DNA from 4 places in the Nonomuraea sp. CX421 genome. Region 1 is predicted to be linked to each of the others. Evidence: riboswitches for the same ligand, from Rfam matches in the RefSeq annotation. Region 1 holds a riboswitch; each other region holds the start of a gene.
What was found. A riboswitch is a leader RNA that binds a small molecule or an ion and turns the genes downstream of it on or off. The one in region 1 is predicted to bind cyclic di-AMP.
Positions count from the first base shown of each region.

Region 1 (4,866 bases):
GCCCGGGCGATCTGGGCTGCGGTGAAGTCACGCGCCGGGTCGGGCGCCACGTCCGGGGCCCCGGCCGCCAGGGCCTGCCACGGAGTGGTGAACGCCACGACGGCCACGATGACGGCGCCGAGCACCGCCAGCGCCGCGCCCGCCTCCCAGCGCAGCCGCCGCTTCTCTCCGTCGCCGCCCGCTCCGTCTCCGTTTTCTCCGTCTCCGCCCGCTCCGGCCGGCCCAGGGTTCTCGCGCGACGCGCCGTCGGGCTCGGACGGAACGGCGGTGGAGCCGGCGGGCCCTTCCGATGCGCCCGGTACGTCCTTCGCGCCCGGTGCGTCCCTGGCCTCCGGTGCGTCCCTGGCCTCCGGTGCGTCCTTGGCGTCCTTGGCGTCCTGCCGATCGTCCATGCGCGCGTCCCCTTACGCCAGTTGCCGGCGCACGTACGCGCGCCACTGTGCCGTCAACGTCCCGACCGAGAGCCCCGCCGAGGCCAGCGCCCGGTCGACTCCTGCCCTCTGGGCATCACGGTAGAGCCTCACCAGAGTCCCTTCGCCGGATCGCTCGGCCAGGAAGCGACACGCCAGCCACGCCTCCTGGTACGAACGGGCCAGGCGCTCGGTGTCGTCCGTTGGCGCGAACGCCGCCGGCCCGGGGAGTTCGCGGGGCGGCCGCCCGGCCCGCACCTCCTCGGTCAGCTCCGCGGCGGCCACCGGCACGGCCAGCCCCGCGTCGCGGTAGCCGACATAGTCGGCGAACCCCTCGTACAGCCAGGTGGGAAGCCCCTCGGTGCCCGCGACGAGGTGGGTGAGCTCGTGCGTCAGGACGACGTCGCGGCCGGTCGGGGTGAGCCGCGCGAAGTTCTCCGGCACCACGATCACCCGGCCCGCGTCCGCCACGGCCGCCAGCCCGTCCACCTCGGCGACCCCGGCCAGCCGCGCCGCCTCCCCGGCCGAGCCGGGCACCAGCACGACGGGACGCACCGGCTGGCCGAGCACCTCCGCGACCCGCGCGCCGGCCAGGTCGGCCCTGCGGGCCAGGTCTCCGAGCAGCTCGCGGTCGGCGCCGGGATGCCCGGCGACGACCGCCCGCACGCCGTGCGAGACGCGCGCGCCGGGCCAGATCCCGCGCGCCTCGGGCGGCAGGCCCTCGGACGGGGACATGACCGCCCCAGGGTGCGGACCGAACGGGCCGGCCGCGGACGGCAGCGCGAGGAGCAGCACGGCCGCCAGCACGGCTCGACGGCTCACCTGCGCGGACACGTTGACCGATGGTAGTCGGCCCGCGGGTTCTCGACCCTCCGGTCCCGGCCGGGCCCGCGTGGGCCGAGAATCATGCTAGTTTAGCTGCATGCACATGCAGTCATCTGTCTCAGACTCCGCGTCCATGGGCAGCCTCAGTTCGGCATGGTCCCAGGTCGCCGCGTTCACGTCGGCGGTGGATGCGAGTCTGGGCAAGTGGCTCCTGGACGCCCACAGGGTCGGGCTCACGGAGTACCGCGCGCTGACGCACCTCGCCCAGGCTCCCGACAAGGAGCTGCGCGTGAACGATCTCGCCCAGCGGGTCGGCTTGAACCAGAGCTCCGTCACACGCCTGGTGAGTCGCCTGGAGGCGAAGAACCTGACTCGCCGCGACATCTGCCCTGACGACGGGCGCGGGGTCTACGCGGTCATCACCGAGCAGGGAGAGGGCCTGGTCCGGGAGGTGCGCGGCCCTTACGAGGAGCGGGTTCGCGAACTCCTCGGCCACGTGGCGGCGCACTATCCGCAGCTCGACGCGAGCCGGCTCAGCCGCGCTCTGAGCGACCTCGGCAACCTGGTCGTCCCCTGACGATCCCCCGCGCCCGATCGCGGGGGCCGAATCACGCGTTCTCATATGCATGTACATGCAGGAATCTACCCGAAAGGAACACCCATGAGCTGGCTCTACCTGGGAGTCGCCGTGATCTTCGAGATCGCGGTGGCCCTCTCGGCAAGCAAGGCGAAGGGCTTCACCCACCTGTGGTGGACCGCCGCGACCCTGGTCAGCGGCGCGATCGCGACCTTCTTCCTCAGCCTGGCACTTCTCACCTTCGACGTCGGCGTCGGTTATGCCCTCTGGACCTCGGTGGCAGGCGTCGGGATCGTCGTCGTCGGCGCACTGCTGCTCGGCGAGCGTCTGAACGGGAGGAAGCTCCTCGGCATCCTCATCGTCATCGCCGGCGTCGTCGGACTGCAACTCAGTGGAGCGGCCTGATGAGCCATCCGGCGTCCCCACCGCGCACCACCCGCTCGCCCCACACTCCCGCATCACGAAAGGACTGACCCCCATGACCGCGACAGGCGCACAGCACGGTTCCAAGGCCGGTGCGTGGCTCGTGCTCCTGCTGGCCGGAGCATTCGAGGTCGGCTACGCGCTCAGCGTCGGAGGCAGCGCGGGATTCACCGTCCTGGGCTGGTCCGTCTCCGCCGTCGTGTTCTTCCTGCTGACGCTCTTCTGCCTCAGCGTCGCTCTCCGGAACATCGACGTCGGGATCGGCTACGCCGTCTGGGCGGGCATCGGCGCAGTCGGCGCCGCCGTCCTCGGCCCGGTGTTCTTCGACGAGTCACTCACTGTCACTCGAGCGTTCTGGCTGGCAGTGATCATCGCGGGGGTCGTCTGGCTGAAGCTCGCGGACAGCCCCGAGCCCGAGGCCGGGAAAGCCGCGTCCACGTCTGACGCGCGAACCGTGACCGACCGGTGACCCCAGGAGGTTCGCGGTCGCACCGCCGGCATTCACCCGAAGCCGGGTCTCCCTCCTGAGCGGCCGGGAGTCACTCGGCGGAGCGAATCCCAGCGGTCTGCCGCGAACGACAAGTCGGCGACAGACCGCTGAGATTCCGCCAGCTCCCATTCGGCCCTACAGGTCACAGACCGGGACGTACCGCCCCCACGAACGACGACTTGCGCCACCCGCTGACCTTCTCGACGCGTACCGTGAAGCCGGTCCTCGGCGAATGGATCATTTTGCCCTTGCCGACGTACATGCCCACGTGACCGAGCCCGCGGAAGAACATCAGGTCTCCTGGCTGGAGGTTCTTCCAGGAGACCTTCTTCTTGATGCGTGCGTACTGGCTGTTCGTCACGCGCGGGATCGTCACCCCGGCCTTCCTCCAGGCGTACTGGACGAGGCCGGAGCAGTCGAACGAACCGGGTCCGGTGGCGCCGTACCGGTACGGGTCACCGATCTGGTTCCTGGCCACGGCGACGGCCGTGCGGGCCTTCGCCTGCTGCCGTGCGGCCTTCGATCTCTTCGCGGTCTTACTCTTCGCGGTCTTGTTCTTCCCGGACGCGACGGTCACCGATCCGGCGTTGGTCCGCGCGGGCGCCGTGGTCCGCACCGTGGCGCCCGTCGTGGCCGTCGTGGCCGTCGCGGGGGAAAGGGCCGAGCCGCTCGCCGTCGCCACCTCGGCCTGAGCGGGGTGCACCAGGCCGCCGGCCGTCACGGTCATCGTGAGGGCCACGCCACTCAGGGCAAGGCGGGACAGACGGGGGTTTTGCGAGGTAGACAGGATTTCTCCTTGGATCTTCCACGAACGCCTACCGGGTTAGCTGACGGATTCGGGCCTGGAAGTCGCCCTACGGCGCGATGCGCGCCGATTCACCCCTGATCCACGAAGGATCGCTGGGTCCCCGGTTCCGTGCCTCCTGGCTGCACGGATTCGGCAGGTCACCGGCCTCGCGTTCGAGGCGGACGGCGACCGGCGGATCTTTGTCTCGACCACATCGGCGGACCGATGTCGGCGGGCGGCGAACATGGCGTGTTCGCCGCGACGCCAGAACCTACGCCGCTTTGTCACGAACAAGCAAAGGCAGAGTCAAGCTGTAAAGATCCGATAAAGGTGTCAGTAAGGTGATGAGCCCCTGTTTATCAGGGGGTTCTGTAATGAGAATGTGACCCTCCTCACACTTGACGAAACGCCTGTGTGTCAGGTCCCAAATGTCACTTCTGTCGCGCTGTCACCCTGAGCCCCACATGCTGGAGGGTCCCGGCCGCGATCCGCTCGCGCTCGATCCGCCACAGCTCTCCGGCGACCTCCTCGGCGCCGGAGACCAACCTGCCGCCGAGGTAGCGGGACAGGTACGGCTGACGCCGTACGTCGTCGATCCGGAAGCGCGCGGCGATCCCGGCGAGCATGGCGTCACCGCGCGCGTATCCCGCGTGGGCGGCCCGCCAGCGCCCGGCCGGGTCCGGGCAGGGCCCGCGCGGGAAGTCGGCGAGCCCGGCGGCGGCCAGCAGCGCGCCCGCGTCGTAGAACCAGGCGGCGTCCGCCGCGCCGGCCCGGTCCCAGGCGAACTCGTCCACCGCCAGGGTCCCGCCGGGGGCCAGCAGCGCGGCCGCCCGGTCGAGCACGGCCTCCAGCGGGCTCATGTGGTGCAGCGAAAGCGACAGGATGATCACGTCGAACGGGTCGTCCCGATGACTCGCCAGGTCGGCCCGCACGGCGGGCACCCCGGCCGACCGCGCCGCCGCGACGGCCTCGGCCGAGATGTCCAGGGCGGTGACCTCGTGCCCGTGCCGGGCCAGCGCGGCGGCCAGCCCGCCGTCGCCGCACCCGGCGTCGAGGATCCGGACGGGCCCACCGGGCAGCACCTCGTCCAGCCAGTCCAGTTGATGGTCGTCGATCGTCTCCATGTGCCGAGCATCCACCGGCCGAGGCATGCGCACTACTGCGGATTCGGCATGAAAGGCATAAGCTCCATGCATGCTTGACCTTTGGTCGCTCCGGGTGCTGCACGAGGTGGGCAGGCTCGGCTCCTTCTCGGCCGCGGCCGGGGAGCTCTCGATGACCCAGCCGGCCGTGTCGCGGCAGATCGCCACCCTGGAGCGGCGGGCGGGCGTGCGGCTGTTCGACCGGCTGCCGC
Region 1 is NZ_JCADBK010000011.1:143,450-148,315, reverse strand. It holds gene AC5L3X_RS21340 (M48 family metallopeptidase) at 1-392, opposite strand, end outside; gene AC5L3X_RS21335 (gluzincin family metallopeptidase) at 405-1,244, opposite strand; gene AC5L3X_RS21330 (MarR family winged helix-turn-helix transcriptional regulator) at 1,369-1,812, shown strand; gene AC5L3X_RS21325 (DMT family transporter) at 1,858-2,217, shown strand; gene AC5L3X_RS21320 (DMT family transporter) at 2,291-2,704, shown strand; gene AC5L3X_RS21315 (C40 family peptidase) at 2,868-3,464, opposite strand; cyclic di-AMP (ydaO/yuaA leader) riboswitch at 3,523-3,678, opposite strand; gene AC5L3X_RS21310 (class I SAM-dependent methyltransferase) at 3,944-4,636, opposite strand; gene AC5L3X_RS21305 (LysR family transcriptional regulator) at 4,707-4,866, shown strand, end outside.

Region 2 (4,866 bases), on a different contig from region 1:
GCAAGCCCCGCAGGGTGTCGACCCCCACATCCCGAACGCGGCACGTATGTATGACTTCTTCCTCGGCGGCAAGGACAACTTCAAGGCCGACCGGGATCTGGCCGAGCTGGTGCTGAGCGTGATGCCGGAGATCCGCGAGGGCACCAAGCAGAACCGCGCGCTGATCGGCCGGGTGGTCCAGTACCTGTGCGAGCAGGGCATCACCCAGTTCCTCGACCTGGGCTCCGGGCTCCCCGCCCAGGAGAACGTGCACGAGGTGGCCCACCGGTTCAACCCGGACGCCCGCGTGGTCTATGTCGACAACGACCCGGTGGTGGCCGCGCACGGCAGGGCGCTGCTGGCCGACCCGTCCCGGGTGGCCATGGTGGAGGCTGATGTCCGGCGGCCGGCCGAGGTGCTGGCGCAGCCCGAGATCAAGGCGTTGCTGGACTTCGACCAGCCGGTGGCCGTGCTGATGATGTTCCTGCTGCACCTGGTGCCCGACGAGGACGACCCTCAGGGGTTCGTGGCCGCCTACCGCGACGTGCTGGCCCCCGGCAGCTACCTTGCGGTTACGCACGTGGCCGGCGACGCGGCTCCGGTGGTGACCCAGCGGATCAGCGAGTTCTACCGGCAGGCCAACACGCCGTTCTGCCCGCGCTCCTACGAGGAGGTCGCGTCCTTCTTCGGCGACTTCGAGCTGATCCCCCCGGGCCTGGCCACCGGCCTCGGCCCGGAGGTGGTGTGGCCGTTCGCCGACCCGGACGTCGAGGCGACGATGTTCCTCGACGAGGACTTCGCCCGCCTGGGCCTGGCCGGCATCGGCCGCAAGCCCTAGCCCGCCCGCCTCGAGCGGCACGGAACGTCACGTGAAGAATGAGAGTATGAACTCGCTCTTGCTCAACACGGACGGCGTCCAGATCCCGCAGATCGGGTTCGGCGTCTGGCGGGTGCCCGACGACGAGGCCGAGCGGTCGGTGGAGACCGCGCTCGAGGTCGGCTACCGCCACATCGACACGGCGACGCTCTACCAGAACGAAGCGGGCGTGGGCCGGGCCGTGCGCGCCTCGGGCATCCCGCGCGCCAAGCTGTTCGTCACCACCAAGCTGTGGAACACCGACCACGAGCGTCCGGAGGAGGCGTTCGAGGAGAGCCTGGCCCGCCTCGGGCTCGACTACGTCGACCTCTATCTCATCCACTGGCCGACGCCGGCCCGCGACACCTACCTGCGGGCCTGGCGGGGGCTGGAGAAGATCTACCGCGACGGCCGGGCCAAGGCCATCGGCGTCTCCAACTTCACCGTGGAGACGCTCACCAGACTGCTGGACGAGGCCGACATCGCGCCGTCGATCAACCAGATCGAGCTCCACCCCTACCTGCAGCAGCGCGAGCTGCGGGCGTTCCACGAGGCCAACGGCATCCTCACCGAGGCATGGAGCCCGCTCGGGCAGGGACGGGGGCTGCTGGAGGACCGCGCGCTGCGGGTGCTGTCGGACAAGCACAACCGCACCCCGGCGCAGATCGTGCTCCGCTGGCACATCCAGCTGGGCAACGTGGCGATCCCCAAGTCGGTCACGCCGTCGCGGATCAAGGAGAATTTCGGCGTCTTCGACTTCGTCCTCGACCAGGAGGACATCGCGGCTATCGGGGCGATGAACATCGGGAAACGGCTCGGACCCGACCCGGATCAGTTCAACAGGGGGTAAAGATTACGATCCCTCCTTATGAGGGATCTTTCATGGGGAATCGCGGCGACCGGCGGCATCGCCAGGACCGTAGGGGCGGTCATCGCGGCGGAGCCGGGGATGCGGGTGGCGGCCGTCGGCTCGCGCGACCTCGGCCGGGCACGCGCGCTGGCCGCGGCACTGGGCGCCGAGTCGGCCCACGGCTCGTACGCCGCGCTGTGCGCCGATCCCGCCGTGGACGCCGTCTACGTGGCGACGCCGCACGCCCAGCACCTGGAGGTGGCCGAGGCCGCGATCGCCGCGGGCAAGGCGGTGCTGTGCGAGAAGCCCCTGGCCGCCTCGCTCGCCGACGCCGAGCGGATGGTGCGGCTGGCCCGCGAGGCCGGCGTCTTCCTGATGGAGGCCATGTGGATGCGGTTCAACCCGCTAATCCAGCGGCTGGCGGCCGATCCGCGCTTCGGTGACCTGCGCTCCGTGCACGCCAGCTTCGGATTCGCTTCGCCGTATGACCCGCTGCATCGGCTCTGGGCTCCGGAACTCGGCGGCGGGGCACTGCTCGACCTCGGGATCTACCCGTTCGGGCTGGCTCAGCTGCTCCTGGGGACACCGCCGGAGCTGCGGATGACGGGGTCGCTGGCGCCGTCGGGCGTGGACGCGGAGGCGGCGGGCGTGCTCCTCTACCCGGGCGGCAGGCGGGCGCTGGTGGAGGTCTCGTTACTGGGTGCCCTGCCCAACAGCGCGTACGTGGTCGGCACCGGGATGCGGGCCGACATCGAGGCGCCGTTCTGGGCGCCGCGACGGATGACCCTGAGCGGGCCGTCGATCGAATCGGAGACGTACGAGCTCGCTCCCGAGGACAACGGATACGCCGGCGAGGTGCGCGAGGTGCGCGACGCGCTGGCCGCCGGGCGGACCGAGAGCGCGATCATGCCCCTTGACGAGAGCCTCGCCATGATGGGGCTGCTCGCGGCGGCTCGCCGACAACTTTCCTGACCAGGGCAGTTACCCACCTTGTCATCCCCTTGCCCGCTGTATTACCTTATGGGGCATTCGCGGCATACGTCCGTTTTATCGGTTCGTTGCCGTTCCATCGACAAGAACATCGCAGGATCTACCTGCGACCGCTGAATCCGCCTCTCGCGGAACCGGGGACCCAGGTCTCATTGGGGTGAATCGGCACATCGTGCCGTAGGGCAGCTTCCACGTCCGAACCCGTCAGCTAACTCGGTAAGCGGTATGGAAGCGAGGAGTCCCCCACCGATGGCCGTCAGTCGTCTTTCCCATACCCTCAGGCGCCACGCCGCCCGCGCCGCCCTGGGCGTCACCCTCACCGCCACCGCGGCCTTCGGCGTCGTCGCCCCCGCCTCCGCCGACACCCCCCAGCACGCGGGCGCCGGCGCGGAGACCCCGGCCAAGGCCGACGTGGTCAGCGTGACGGCGGATCAGGTGCTCGCCCTGGCCAGGTCCCAGATCGGCATCTCGGAGAACGCCTACGGGGGAGGCACCAAGTTCCAGAAGTGGTACGCCGACTCGCAGCGCGCCGCCGAGACGATCGCCCGTGACGGCGGCAACCGGGCCGCCTACCTCAACGCCGCCTGGTGCGCGATGTTCGTCTCCTGGGTCGGCGAGAACGCCGGCGCCCGGTCCCAGATCGGCTGGGACGCCTACACCGTGACGCACGCCCAGTGGTTCGCCGACCAGGGCCGCTGGGGCACCACCCCTGAGCCCGGCGCCGTCGTCTTCTTCGCCTGGAGCGGCAGCAAGAGCATCGGCTCGATCAACCACGTCGGCTTCGTCGTCAAGGACAACGGCAACGGCACGCTGACCACCATCGAGGGCAACACCGGCAACGGCAAGGTCGAGGAGCGGGTCCGGCCCAAGTGGCAGGTCGTCGGCTACGGCTACCCGTCGTACGCGGCCTGACCCTCCTTTCCGCCTCCCCCTTCCGGCGAGCGCGCCCCACTCCCCCTCGGGCGCGCGCTCGCCGCTTCTCCGGAACAATCCTGGCGAGACGTGTCGATTCGCGGGCACGGAGTTCGACGCGTTGGTGAGCGCGGGGTCCGGCCGGGGCCCCGGCAACGGACGAAGGAGGTCGGCGTCGTGAAGTTCATGATCGTTGGCAGGGGCAACGAGGAGACCGAGGCCGGCGTCATGCCCAGCCAGGAGCTGGTGGACGCGATGACCGAGTACAACGAGTCGCTGGTCAAGGCCGGGGTCCTGCTGGCCGCCGAGGGGCTCTACCCCAGCTCGCACGGTGCCCGCATCGCCTACAGCGGGGGCAGGGCGACCGTGCTCGACGGGCCGTTCACCGAGGCGAAGGAGCTCATCGCCGGCTTCTGGCTGATCCAGGTCAAGTCGCGCGAGGAGGCCCTTGAATGGGCGATGCGGGTCCCCGTCCCGGGCGGGCACGAGGGCGTTGGCCTGCACGTGTGGCAGGTGTTCGACCCGACCGACCTGCCGCCGGAGTCGATGTCGCCCGAGACCGCCGAGCGCGAGCGCGCCCTGCGCGGGTCCCTGGAGGGCCACGAAGGCGCTTGATCCCGTCGCCCCGCCACGCCTGGCCGGTGGCGGGCCCGCGGGCCGTCTCGAGATCGCGGCCCGGCACGAGATTCCGGGCCGGCACGAGATTCCGGGCCGGACGGACGCGTCGCGGGCGCGGTTGCGGGCGGGCCCGGGGGCTGGTCTCATGGGCCGGTGACGGCTTCCGAGACCCATCAGGCGATCGAGGCGGTGTGGCGGATCGAGGCGGCCCGCCTCATCGCCGGGCTGGCCCGGATGATGCACGGCGACCTCGGCCTGGCCGAGGAGCTCGCGCAGGACGCGCTGGTCGCGGCGCTGGAGCAGTGGCCGGAGTCGGGCGTGCCGCGCAACCCGGGCGCCTGGCTCATGGCGGTGTCCAAGCGGCGCGCCGTCGACCTGCTGCGCCGCCAGGAGCGCTACGAGCGCAAGCTGGTCGAGCTCGGCCGCGACCTCGACGGCGAGGACGAGCTCCCCGATGTCGAGGAGATCGAGGACGACCTGCTCCGGCTGGTGTTCACCGCCTGCCATCCGGTGCTGTCGACCGAGGCACGGGTGGCGATGACGCTGCGGGTGCTCGGCGGGCTGACGACCGACGAGATCGCCCGGGCCTTCCTGGTGCCCGAGCCCACCGTGGCGCAGCGGATCGTGCGGGCCAAACGAACGCTGGCCGACCGGAAGGTCC
Region 2 is NZ_JCADBK010000015.1:155,940-160,805, reverse strand. It holds gene AC5L3X_RS25635 (SAM-dependent methyltransferase) at 1-817, shown strand, start outside; gene AC5L3X_RS25630 (aldo/keto reductase) at 864-1,685, shown strand; gene AC5L3X_RS25625 (Gfo/Idh/MocA family protein) at 1,704-2,657, shown strand; cyclic di-AMP (ydaO/yuaA leader) riboswitch at 2,777-2,913, shown strand; gene AC5L3X_RS25620 (CHAP domain-containing protein) at 2,925-3,587, shown strand; gene AC5L3X_RS25615 (YciI family protein) at 3,774-4,202, shown strand; gene AC5L3X_RS25610 (RNA polymerase sigma factor) at 4,359-4,866, shown strand, end outside.
Region 2: linked by a shared signal. The riboswitch ahead of AC5L3X_RS25620 (CHAP domain-containing protein) and the one ahead of AC5L3X_RS21315 (C40 family peptidase) in region 1 are both predicted to bind cyclic di-AMP.

Region 3 (4,866 bases), on a different contig from region 1:
ATACGGCATGCCGCCGACCGGCGGCATGGGCGCGGGCATCGACCGGATGATCATGGCCTTCACCGGCCGCAACATCCGCGAGACCATCCTGTTCCCCCTGGTCAAGCCCACCCGCTGAGCGTCAAGCCCAGCGTTGAGCGTCAAGCCCAGCGTTGAGCGTCAAGCCCAGCGTTGAGCGTCAGGCCCGCACGCTGAGCGCCCGCACCGGCAGGCTCGCGAGGCCGCGCAACACCAGGTTCGCCTTGTACGGCGGATCAGGATCGACGAGCTCCAGCTTGGGCGCCGCCCGGGCCAGGGCCCGCAGCGCGATCTCGCCCTCCAGCCGGGCCAGCGTCGCGCCGAGGCAGAAGTGGATGCCGAGCCCGAAGGCCAGGTGCCTGCCCGGGCCGCGCGTGGGGTCGAACCGGTCGGGGTCCGCGTACTCCGCCGGGTCCCGGTTGGCGGCGCCGATCAGCGCGAGCACGGGGGTGCCCGCCGGCGTCGGCGTGCCGCCCAGCTCCGTGTCCCGCAGCGCGGACCTGAGCGTCAGCTGGACCGGCGGGTCGTACCTCAGCACCTCCTCGACGACCTCCCGGGGGTGTTCGGCGGCCAGGGGCAGCGCGCCGTGCCGCAGCAGGGCGAGCACGCCGTTGGCGATGAGGTTGACGGTCGTCTCGTGACCGGCGACAAGGAGCAGAACACAGGTGGCGAGCAGCTCGGCCTCGGTCAGCTCCTCGACCTGGGCGAGCGCGCTGAGCAAGTCGTCGCCCGGCCGGCTGCGCCTCTCCTTGATGAGCCCCCGGAAGTAGTCGCCGAACTCCAGCCGGGCGCGCTCGCTCTCCGACATCAGCTCGGTGGACAGCAGCGGGTCAAGGCCGCGGGCCAGCGCCTCGCTCCAGCCCTGGAAGCGTCCGTGATCATCGGCGGGCACACCGAGCATCTCGGTGATCACCATGACCGGCAGCGGGTAGGCGAACCCGGAGACCAGGTCGCCCTCCTCGGGCAGCGCGGTGATCAGCTCGGCGGTGATCGCCTCGATCCGCGGCCGGAGCCGTTCGATCATTCGTGGGGTGAAGGCCCTGCTGACCAGGCCGCGAAGGCGCGTGTGGTCGGGCGGGTCCATGCGCAGGAACGATGGCACGCGCTGCTCCGGATCGGCCGTCCTGAGCGGATTGGAGTCGTGGCCGAAGGCCGGGTGGCGCAGCAGGGTCGAGCAGTGCTCGTACGTGGTCGCCACCAGGAGCCCGCCCCGGGTGCGGAGCAGCGCGCCCTGCTGCCGCATTTCCCGATAGTGCGAGTAGGGATCGCGTAGAAACTCCGGATCGAACGGATCAAAACCCAGGAGGTCGGTCGCGCTCGTAGACGAGCTGTAAGGGTCACTGTGGCCGCTCATCGCGCTCCGAAGTGTAGCGACATATCACGAGTACTTCATATATAACGGATCATGTCAATGTATAGGTCAAGTGCAGGGATTATCGCGCTTGACGACCTTTCAGATATGCGTTTACCGTCTGCGGGACGAGCAGGTGGTTCGGGGAGAATCGCTGTTGGGGGGAGGGCTCCCGATGGATGTGCTCACCGAGGGTGTTGAGCTGAGCCATGCCGACTTAGCGTTGCTGGCGGAGCTTGCCAAGGGAGTCACGGTCGATCGGGTCGGCAGACGGCTGGATATCAGCGGCCGTACGGTCCGCCGCAGGCTGCGAGGGATCTGCGACCGCATCGGGGTGGCCACGGCGATCGAGGCCGTGGCCTGGGCGGCGCGCCGCCAGCTGATCTAGCGGAGAACCGGCGCCCGGTCGCCGGAGCCTCGCCGTGAGATCGGGTGCCCTGGGTGAAGGCGCTCAGTCGGCAATGCGTACGGCGCCGGCGAACGGCCGCCGGGCGATCGACGCGATGCGCACGACGTCGCCGGTGCGGGGCGCGTGGACCATCATGCCGCCGCCGAGATAGATGCCGACATGGTGCAGGTCGCTGTAGAAGAACACCAGGTCGCCCGGCCGCATCTCCTCTTTGGAGACATGCCGGCCGGCGGTCCACTGGCTGCCCGTGTAGTGCGGCAGCGAGATGCCGACTCGCTGGTAGGCGGCCATGACCAGGCCGGAGCAGTCGTAGCCGCTCGGCCCCTCGGCGCCCCAGACGTAGGGCTTGAGCTGCTGCGTCAGCGCCCACCTGGCGGCCTCGGCGGCCTTGCCGCTGCCCGCGATCGGCAGGTTGACCCGCACGGCGCGGGTGCCGGGACGGCCGGCCTCGCCGAGCGCGCGGTTGAACAGGTTGCTCTCGACCTTGGCGACCAGTGTCACGATCTTGTCGCGCTTGCCGCCGAGGTCGTCGACGAGTTTCCGCACCTCGTCGATGCGCGAAGCCGCACTGTCCCTGGCCTGCTCGGCCGTCGCCCTGGCCCGGTTGACCTGGTTGACCTGTTCGCCCTGCTGCTGCTCCAGGGCGTAGGTGGTGGCGGCGCGGTCGAGGAACCGCTCGGGGTCGTCGGAGCTGATCAGGGCCATGGCCCGGCCGAGGCCGCCGGTCATGTACTCGTTCTGGGCCAGCAGGCTGGCCTTGGCGCGCTTGGTGGCCAGGTCGGTCTCGCTGGCGGCCAGTGTCTTCTTCGCGGCCGCGGCCGACTTCTGGGCGGCCTTGAGCTTCTCGCGCTGGCCGTTGTACTCCTCGGTCAGCGTCGCGATCCGCGTGTGCATCTCCTCGACCTGCTTGGACAGCTCGCTGAGGGATGGCGTGGGATCGGCGGCGACCGGAGCCGCGGGGAGGGCGAAGACGAGCGCGGCGATGGCGGCGCCGAGGACGGCGAACCGGCGGGGCCCGGAATGTTCCGGGGGGCGGGCGTGCTCGCCCGCGATCTTCCTCCCGCGATCGCGCGTGCGCTTCACCGACCAGCTCCTCTCATCGACGCCTACCGGGTTAGCTGACGGGTTCGGGCCGGAGCAGCCCTACCGAGCGTCGCGCTCGGATTCACCCCAGTGGTGGTTGGCGGCCACCGGCGGGTCCCCGGCTCCCCCGTGGGGGATTGGGCGCGTCTCCACGCGGCGATCGCATGGGTGACATCGTCGCTGGACATTAGTGCACCTTGGGTTCTTGCTCAACCAGAACTGCCAACTCGGTTGAGATTGCGCCACCGATGGGTCACAAGGTGATGTCGGGCCCAGGCGACCCTGACTGATTTTATGCCGCGTTTGCCCCTGCTTGAGCTGGCCTTGTCCTTCTGGGAGTGACATGTCGGGAGAAGGGCAAGAGGAGAGATTTACGGGCGAGCCGTAATGCGATCTGTACTCTGGAGAGCCATGGAACAGGCCACCGAAGTGACGGTCCAGGACACCGGCATTCTCGTGCGCCGTGCCCGCACCGCCGATGTCAGGACCATCGGACGCCTGGTCGCCACCTACGCGGGCGCCGGGCCCCGCCTGCTGCGGAAGGCCACGGTCACGCTGTACGAGGACGTCCAGGAGTTCTGGGTGGCCGAGCGGTCAGGAGAGGTCGTCGGCTGCGGGGCGCTGCACGTGCTCTGGGAGGACCTCGCCGAGATCCGCACGGTGGCCGTGGACCCCGAACACCGCGGGCTCGGGATCGGTCACCGCATCGTCTCCGCGCTGCTGGGCACGGCCCGAGAGCTCGGCCTGCAGCGGGTCTTCTGTCTCACATTCGAAGTCGACTTCTTCGGCAGGCACGGATTCCATCCCATCCAGGGCACGCCTGTCTCCCCTGAGGTCTATGCCGAACTCCTGGCCTCGTACGACGAGGGTGTGGCGGAGTTCCTTGATCTCGAACATGTCAAGCCGAACACCTTGGGCAACACCCGCATGCTGCTCCACTTGACATCAGGTGACTCGGATCTTGACTAAGGCGAAAGGTGATTGTTGATACCTATGTCGATACGTTGGGCGACACAGGCATGTGTCCTGACACGTGCCACATGCGCACTCGAAGCGAGGTGACACGGTGAGCACAGGACAGCCACCGTATCCTCAGGACGAATCCGGCGAGAATCCTGGATCTCCTGAATACGGACAGCAGTACCAGGGTCGTCCCCATGGCGAGCCCGACCCCGATGTGACGGTCGTCGGCTACCGTGCCGACGACTACGGCCAGCAGCAGGGCCAGCCCCAGTACGGCCAGCAGGGCCAGTCCCAGCCGGGCTATGGTCAGCAGCCCCAGTACGGCCAGCAGGCCGACTACGGCCAGCAGGGCTATGGCCAGCAGGGGCAGCCCGGCTACGGCCAGCAGCCCCAGTACGGCCAGCAGGGTTACGGTCAGCAGAGCCAGTCCCAGCCCGGTTACGGTCAGCAAGGTCAGTCCCAGCCCGGTTACGGTCAGCAGGGCCAGTCCCAGCCCGGCTATGGTCAGCAGCCCCAGTACGGCCAGCAGTCGCAGTACGGCCAGCAGCCCGAATACGGTCAGCAGGGCTATGGCCAGCAGCCCGAATACGGTCAGCAGGGCTATGGCCAGCAGCAGGGGCAGCCCGAATACGGCCAGCCTGGTTACGCCCAGCAGCCGGAGTACGGCCAGCAGCAGCCTTCGGGCCAGCAGGGCTACGGTCAGCAGGGGCAGTCGCAGCCCGGTTACGGCCAGCAGCCGCCCTCGGGTCAGCAGTACGGCCAGCAGCCCGGTTACGGTCAGCAGCAGTACGGCCAGCAGCCGCCCTCCCAGCCGGAGTACGGTCAGCAGCAGTACGGCGGGCAGCCCGGCTACGCGCAGCCCCAGCAGGGCTACGGCCAGCCCGGTTACGGCCAGCAGCAGTACGGCCAGCCGCAGCAGGGCTACGGTCAGCCCGGTTACGGCCAGCAGGGCTACGGTCAGCCCGGTTACGGCCAGCCGGTGGGCGTGCAGCCGCCGGGCGCGCCGGCGCCGCTCGCGGAGTGGTGGCAGCGGTTGGTGGCG
Region 3 is NZ_JCADBK010000001.1:498,168-503,033, reverse strand. It holds gene lysX (bifunctional lysylphosphatidylglycerol synthetase/lysine--tRNA ligase LysX) at 1-118, shown strand, start outside; gene AC5L3X_RS02340 (cytochrome P450) at 179-1,261, opposite strand; gene AC5L3X_RS02335 (LuxR C-terminal-related transcriptional regulator) at 1,545-1,757, shown strand; gene AC5L3X_RS02330 (C40 family peptidase) at 1,821-2,861, opposite strand; cyclic di-AMP (ydaO/yuaA leader) riboswitch at 2,867-3,015, opposite strand; gene AC5L3X_RS02325 (amino-acid N-acetyltransferase) at 3,273-3,830, shown strand; gene AC5L3X_RS02320 (RDD family protein) at 3,928-4,866, shown strand, end outside.
Region 3: linked by a shared signal. The riboswitch ahead of AC5L3X_RS02330 (C40 family peptidase) and the one ahead of AC5L3X_RS21315 (C40 family peptidase) in region 1 are both predicted to bind cyclic di-AMP.

Region 4 (4,866 bases), on a different contig from region 1:
CCGGGGTCGACAGGGCCCGGCAGGTGAGGCACTACATCCAGTACGACCCACAGCCGCCGATCTGACCAGCGGCCTCCCGGCGCGGGTACGGGTCAGCGCTGCCCGATCAGCCTGAGCAGCAGGCGTGGCTCGCCCGGCCACGCCTCCAGCAGCACCTCGCGGGGCACCTGCCGGGCGGCGTACCTCAGCGCCAGGGCCACCACCACGATGTCGTCCAGGGGGCCGATGACCGGCAGGAACTCGGGGATCAGGTCGATCGGGCTGGCCACCCACATGCCCGCGAACACGATGGCCACCTTGGCCCGGCGCGGCACCTGGGGGTGCCGGCGCAGTCTGCGGACCGTGGTGAGGCAGTCGGGGACGAACGCGGCCAGATCCCGCGCGGTGCCCGGCGGCAGTCGGCGGGCCAGCACCGCCAGCACCGCCCAGCACAGCACCACACAGGCCACACCCACGACCAGACCGATCAACCAGCCGCGCATCGCCCGTCCGCCTCTCCACGACATTGGCCGCTGTTTCCGCCCGCTCCCGCCGGCGACGTCCACTCTCGCAGCAGCCACGTCCCAGGTGCCCGCGCAGATTCATTCAACCCCGGAGCGGCCTGACACCGGCTTACGGGTGGATGGCGTGCAGGCTTGCGGCCAGGGCCAGGTCGTCGGCGCAGCGGCCGAGACCGAGGGTCACCGACTCCCGGGGGCGTTCGGCGCGCCGTACGGGGACGCCGAGCCGGGCGCGCAGCCGTCTGCTCAGACCGCAGACCAGGGAGCCGCCCCCGAGCAGGACCGCGCCGTGGACGGCCACGTCGGCCACGACCTCGGCGGGACATCCGTCCAGAGTGCCGATCGCGGCCCGGACGATCAGGTCGGCCGGCTGTGAGGTGGCCTCGTAGATCTCCTGGGCCGTCAGCGTGACCTGGCTCTCGTGCCCGGTCTCGGGGGCGTGGGCGTGCACGGTCACCTGCCGGTCGAGCGGCTTCCAGGCGGGGCCGAGGCCGCGTTTGGCCGCCTCGGCGGCGCCGTCGCCCACGATCAGGCCGTGGTCGCGCTCGACGAGGCGGGCGATGGAGTCGTTCACGTGGTCGCCGCCGCTTCTCGTCGTCCGGGCGGCGACCACCTGGCCACCGGCGACGACCGCGATCCGGGCGAATGCGTGGCCGATGTCGATGATCATCACTCCGGCCGGTTCGCCGAGCGGCAGACCCGCACCCAGGGCCGCCGCCAGCCCGTGCCGGACGAGGTAGATCTGCCGCGCGTCCGACTCGAAGGCCAGGTCCTGCAGGTCGCGGCGCTCGACGGCGGTCGAGTCGTCGGGGAGGGCCATGACCACGCGCGGCCGGGCGTACGGGTGCGCGTGCACCTTGCGCAGGAAGTGCTTGAGCATCCGCCGGGTGAAGTCGCGGTCGAACGTGCCCTGCCCCCAGACGGGCCGGATCAGCCGGGTCTCACCGTCCAGATCGTCGGCTTCCGCCCCGTACGCCACGATCTTTCCCGTACGAGGGTGATGCGCGACGAGCGAGGGCTCGTCGAGCACGATGCCCCTGCCCCGGGAGTAGATCCGCGTGCCGGCTGTGCCGAGATCCACCGCCAGGTCCTGGCCCATGAGACGGAACAGGCTCAACGCCACCTCAGTGGTCTAACCGGGATGAACCACACCTCAACGCCACATAAGGGAGATTCTTCGCGGGGCACGACCACGCAGCGTGCGTGCCGCATCGCGCGCTGGGCCCCTGTCCGGCGGGAGACGCGCGGTTCGCGTGGCCGGTTTCGCGTCACGGGCGTGACCATGCGAAGCTTTGATTTGTCCCCAACACCAGGAGGTCCTCATGGCGGAAACACCGGAGCCGGAAGTCAGCGAGACTCCCGAGGACGAGATGAAGCGCAAGTTCCGCGAGGCGCTGGAGCGCAAGCGCAACCAGCATGCCGACTCGGGCGCGGGTGGCAGGGGCGCCGACCAGTCCAAGATTCACGGGGCCCACGGTCCGGCTGCCAACAAGCGATCGTTCAGACGCAAGAGCGGTGGCTGAGACCTGACGTTTTCGGGGGGTACGGGACGCCGTGCCCCCCTTCTCTTTGCCGTCTCGGGTAGATCTTAGCCCGTTTCATGGGGCTTTCATTGCGTATGTCCGATTCCTGGGTTAGTCTTTTGGAGTTACCAGCTGGTGACTTGGTCGCTTCGTCCAGGAAGCGGCGGCCGGCTGGCGCCGAATCCCGCTCAGGCGGGAACCGGGGACCCACCTTTCTGGGGTGAATCCGGCACTCGTGCCGGTAGGGCATCTCCACGCCCGAACCCGTCAGCTAACCCGGTAGGCGAGATGGAGAGGACGACCCTATCGTGAAGCACCCCCGCACATCCCCACCTCGCGCAAAGGCGCAAGCCGACCACTGAGCGGCACTTCTCCGCAGACTTTCTCGCGCTCCCCGCGTAGCGCCCGCAGGCGTCCTTCGCCCGGCTACGCCTCCTGAGTGGAGTGCCGTTTCCCTGCTTCCTGAGGTAAAGGATCTACCACTTCATGGCCGTTCGCTTTGGTAAACGTACCCTCCCCCTGGTCACCGCCGCGGCGCTCACCGCGCTCGCCATCGGCACGGGCACGGCGCACGCCGACACCGGTGACGACGCGAAGGTCCTGCTCCAGGGGTCGACCACGGCTTCCTACTTCTGGGATGACTCCTCCGGCCGCGCCGGTGACACCGGTCTGCCCGCCAGTGGCAAGCCGATGCAGAAGAAGCTGGCCGCCAGCCCGAGCTGGCCGCTGCTGACCGAGGGCTATGTCGTCTACAAGGGCAAGAAGATGCCGTTCTTCGTGGGCGACCGGGGTCCCGGTAACCCGTCGAACAACGGCATCATGCTCGACCTGGACGCCAAGACGTTCGCCGACCTGACCGGTGGCACGTTCAACTCCCGCACGCTGGGCGTCGACGGCATCGGCGGCCAGGGCCACATCAAGGTCGACTACGTCATCACCAAGTGGGGCAAGGGTGTCGGCAAGAAGAACCACCCGGTCGCCTTCTCCACGGGCGCCTGGTCCCGGATCGACCGGAACCCGGCCCAGCCGCCGGAGATCCTGGCCGAGGAGAGCACCGAGCAGAAGAGCGCCCCAGGTTCGGCCGGCCGCCTGGTCGCCGCTCCCGAGCCGGACGCCGCTCCCGAGCCGGACGCCGCTCCCGAGCCGGACGTCGAGACCGCGGACACGGCAGGGATCCTGGCCCTGGTCGGCGGGCTGGCCACCGTGGGCGGCGTGGCCTACGCCGGCCGCGAGCACATCCGCTCGATCAAGAGCTGACGGGCTTTACCGGCCCCGACTAGAATGCCATTCTAGGTTCGTGACCATGCGTGCGGCCGTGAACGGCATCGAGATCGCGTACGAGAGCTTCGGTTCGCCCGGCGGGCGCCCACTGCTCCTGATCATGGGGCTGGGCGCCCAGCTCATCCACTGGGACGACGACCTGTGCGAGCTGCTGGCCGAGCAGGGCCACCACGTCGTCAGGTTCGACAACCGCGACGCCGGCCTGTCCACGCACTTCCACGACGAGGGCGTCCCCGACCTGGGGACGTCCTCGTCGTACGTGCTGGACGACATGGCCGACGACGCCGCCGGGCTGATGGACGCGCTCGGCTGGCCGGCCGCCCACGTGGTCGGCGCCTCGATGGGCGGTATGATCGCCCAGTCGCTGGCGATCCGCCACCCCGGGCGGGTGTCCAGCCTCACCTCCATCATGTCCACCCCCGGGCCTGGACTGGCCCAGCCCACGGCCGCGGCCGGCGCGGTGCTGTTCGCGCCGCCCGCTCCCGACCGTGAGACGGCGCTCGCCCGGGCGCTGGAGACCTGGACCGTGATCGGCTCGCCCGGCTACGAGCTGGACCGCGAGCGCCTCACCAGACTGACCGGCCTGGCCTTCGACCGGTGCTACGACCCGGCCGGGACGGCCCGGCAGCTGGCCGCGATCCTCGTCTCGCCCGACCGCACCGGGGCGCTGGCCGGGGTCGGTGTCCCCAGTCTGGTGATCCACGGCGAGGACGACCAGCTCGTCCCCTTGGCCGGCGGGCAGGCCACCGCCGCGGCGATCCCCGGCGCCACGCTACTGACCTACCCCGGCATGGGCCACGATCTGCCCAGGCCGCTGTGGCCGGACATCGTGGGCGCCATCGCCAAGCTGACCGCTGGCTAGACGTCCAGCTTCTCCTCGATGCCACGGAGCTGGTGGCGGGCCATCGCCAGATTGGCCCGCCCCCGGTCGAGGGCGAGGTAGAGGAACAGCCCCTTGCCGCCGCGCCCGCTGATCGGACGGATGATGTGATACTGGCCGCTGAGCGTGATGAGGATGTCCTCGATCGAGTCCTTGAGCCCGAGCGAGTCCATCGTGCGCAGCTTGGCCTTGACCACCTCGGTGTTGCCCGCGGCGGCGACCTGCAGATCCAGCTCCTTGGAGCCGCCGAGCGCGCCGAGCGCCATGCCGCTGCCGTGGTCGACGATCGCGGCCCCGAGCGAGCCGTCGATCGTCATCATCTCCTTCAGAGAGACGTCCATGCTGGCCATGTCTTCCTCCGTTCGTTGATGGTCGTCCGATCGGTCGTCCGATCGGTCATCGGATCCGTGCTGCGTGGCGGCCGACAGCGGCCGCCGTCTTACGGCCCTCCAGCCGGAGCAGCCCGACGTTCGTGCCGGGCCGTGCCAGGACTGTGAGGACGATCGTGGGGCCCGCGGTGTAGAACGCGGCGAACCCGGCCGCCCCTGAGACGAGCGTCTCCTCCAGGTCGCCCTTGCCGGACATGGCGAGCATGCGCCGGCTCATGGCGACCATCGCGGCGGTCAGCGCGGCCGTCTGGTCGCCGTTGTCGCCCTCGAGATCGCAGGCGACCGCGAGCCCG
Region 4 is NZ_JCADBK010000002.1:333,992-338,857, reverse strand. It holds gene AC5L3X_RS04625 (DJ-1/PfpI family protein) at 1-65, shown strand, start outside; gene AC5L3X_RS04620 (YkvA family protein) at 93-482, opposite strand; gene AC5L3X_RS04615 (rod shape-determining protein) at 613-1,617, opposite strand; gene AC5L3X_RS04610 (DUF5302 domain-containing protein) at 1,823-2,023, shown strand; cyclic di-AMP (ydaO/yuaA leader) riboswitch at 2,189-2,324, shown strand; gene AC5L3X_RS04605 (hypothetical protein) at 2,510-3,280, shown strand; gene AC5L3X_RS04600 (alpha/beta fold hydrolase) at 3,327-4,166, shown strand; gene AC5L3X_RS04595 (hypothetical protein) at 4,163-4,534, opposite strand; gene AC5L3X_RS04590 (roadblock/LC7 domain-containing protein) at 4,581-4,866, opposite strand, start outside.
Region 4: linked by a shared signal. The riboswitch ahead of AC5L3X_RS04605 (hypothetical protein) and the one ahead of AC5L3X_RS21315 (C40 family peptidase) in region 1 are both predicted to bind cyclic di-AMP.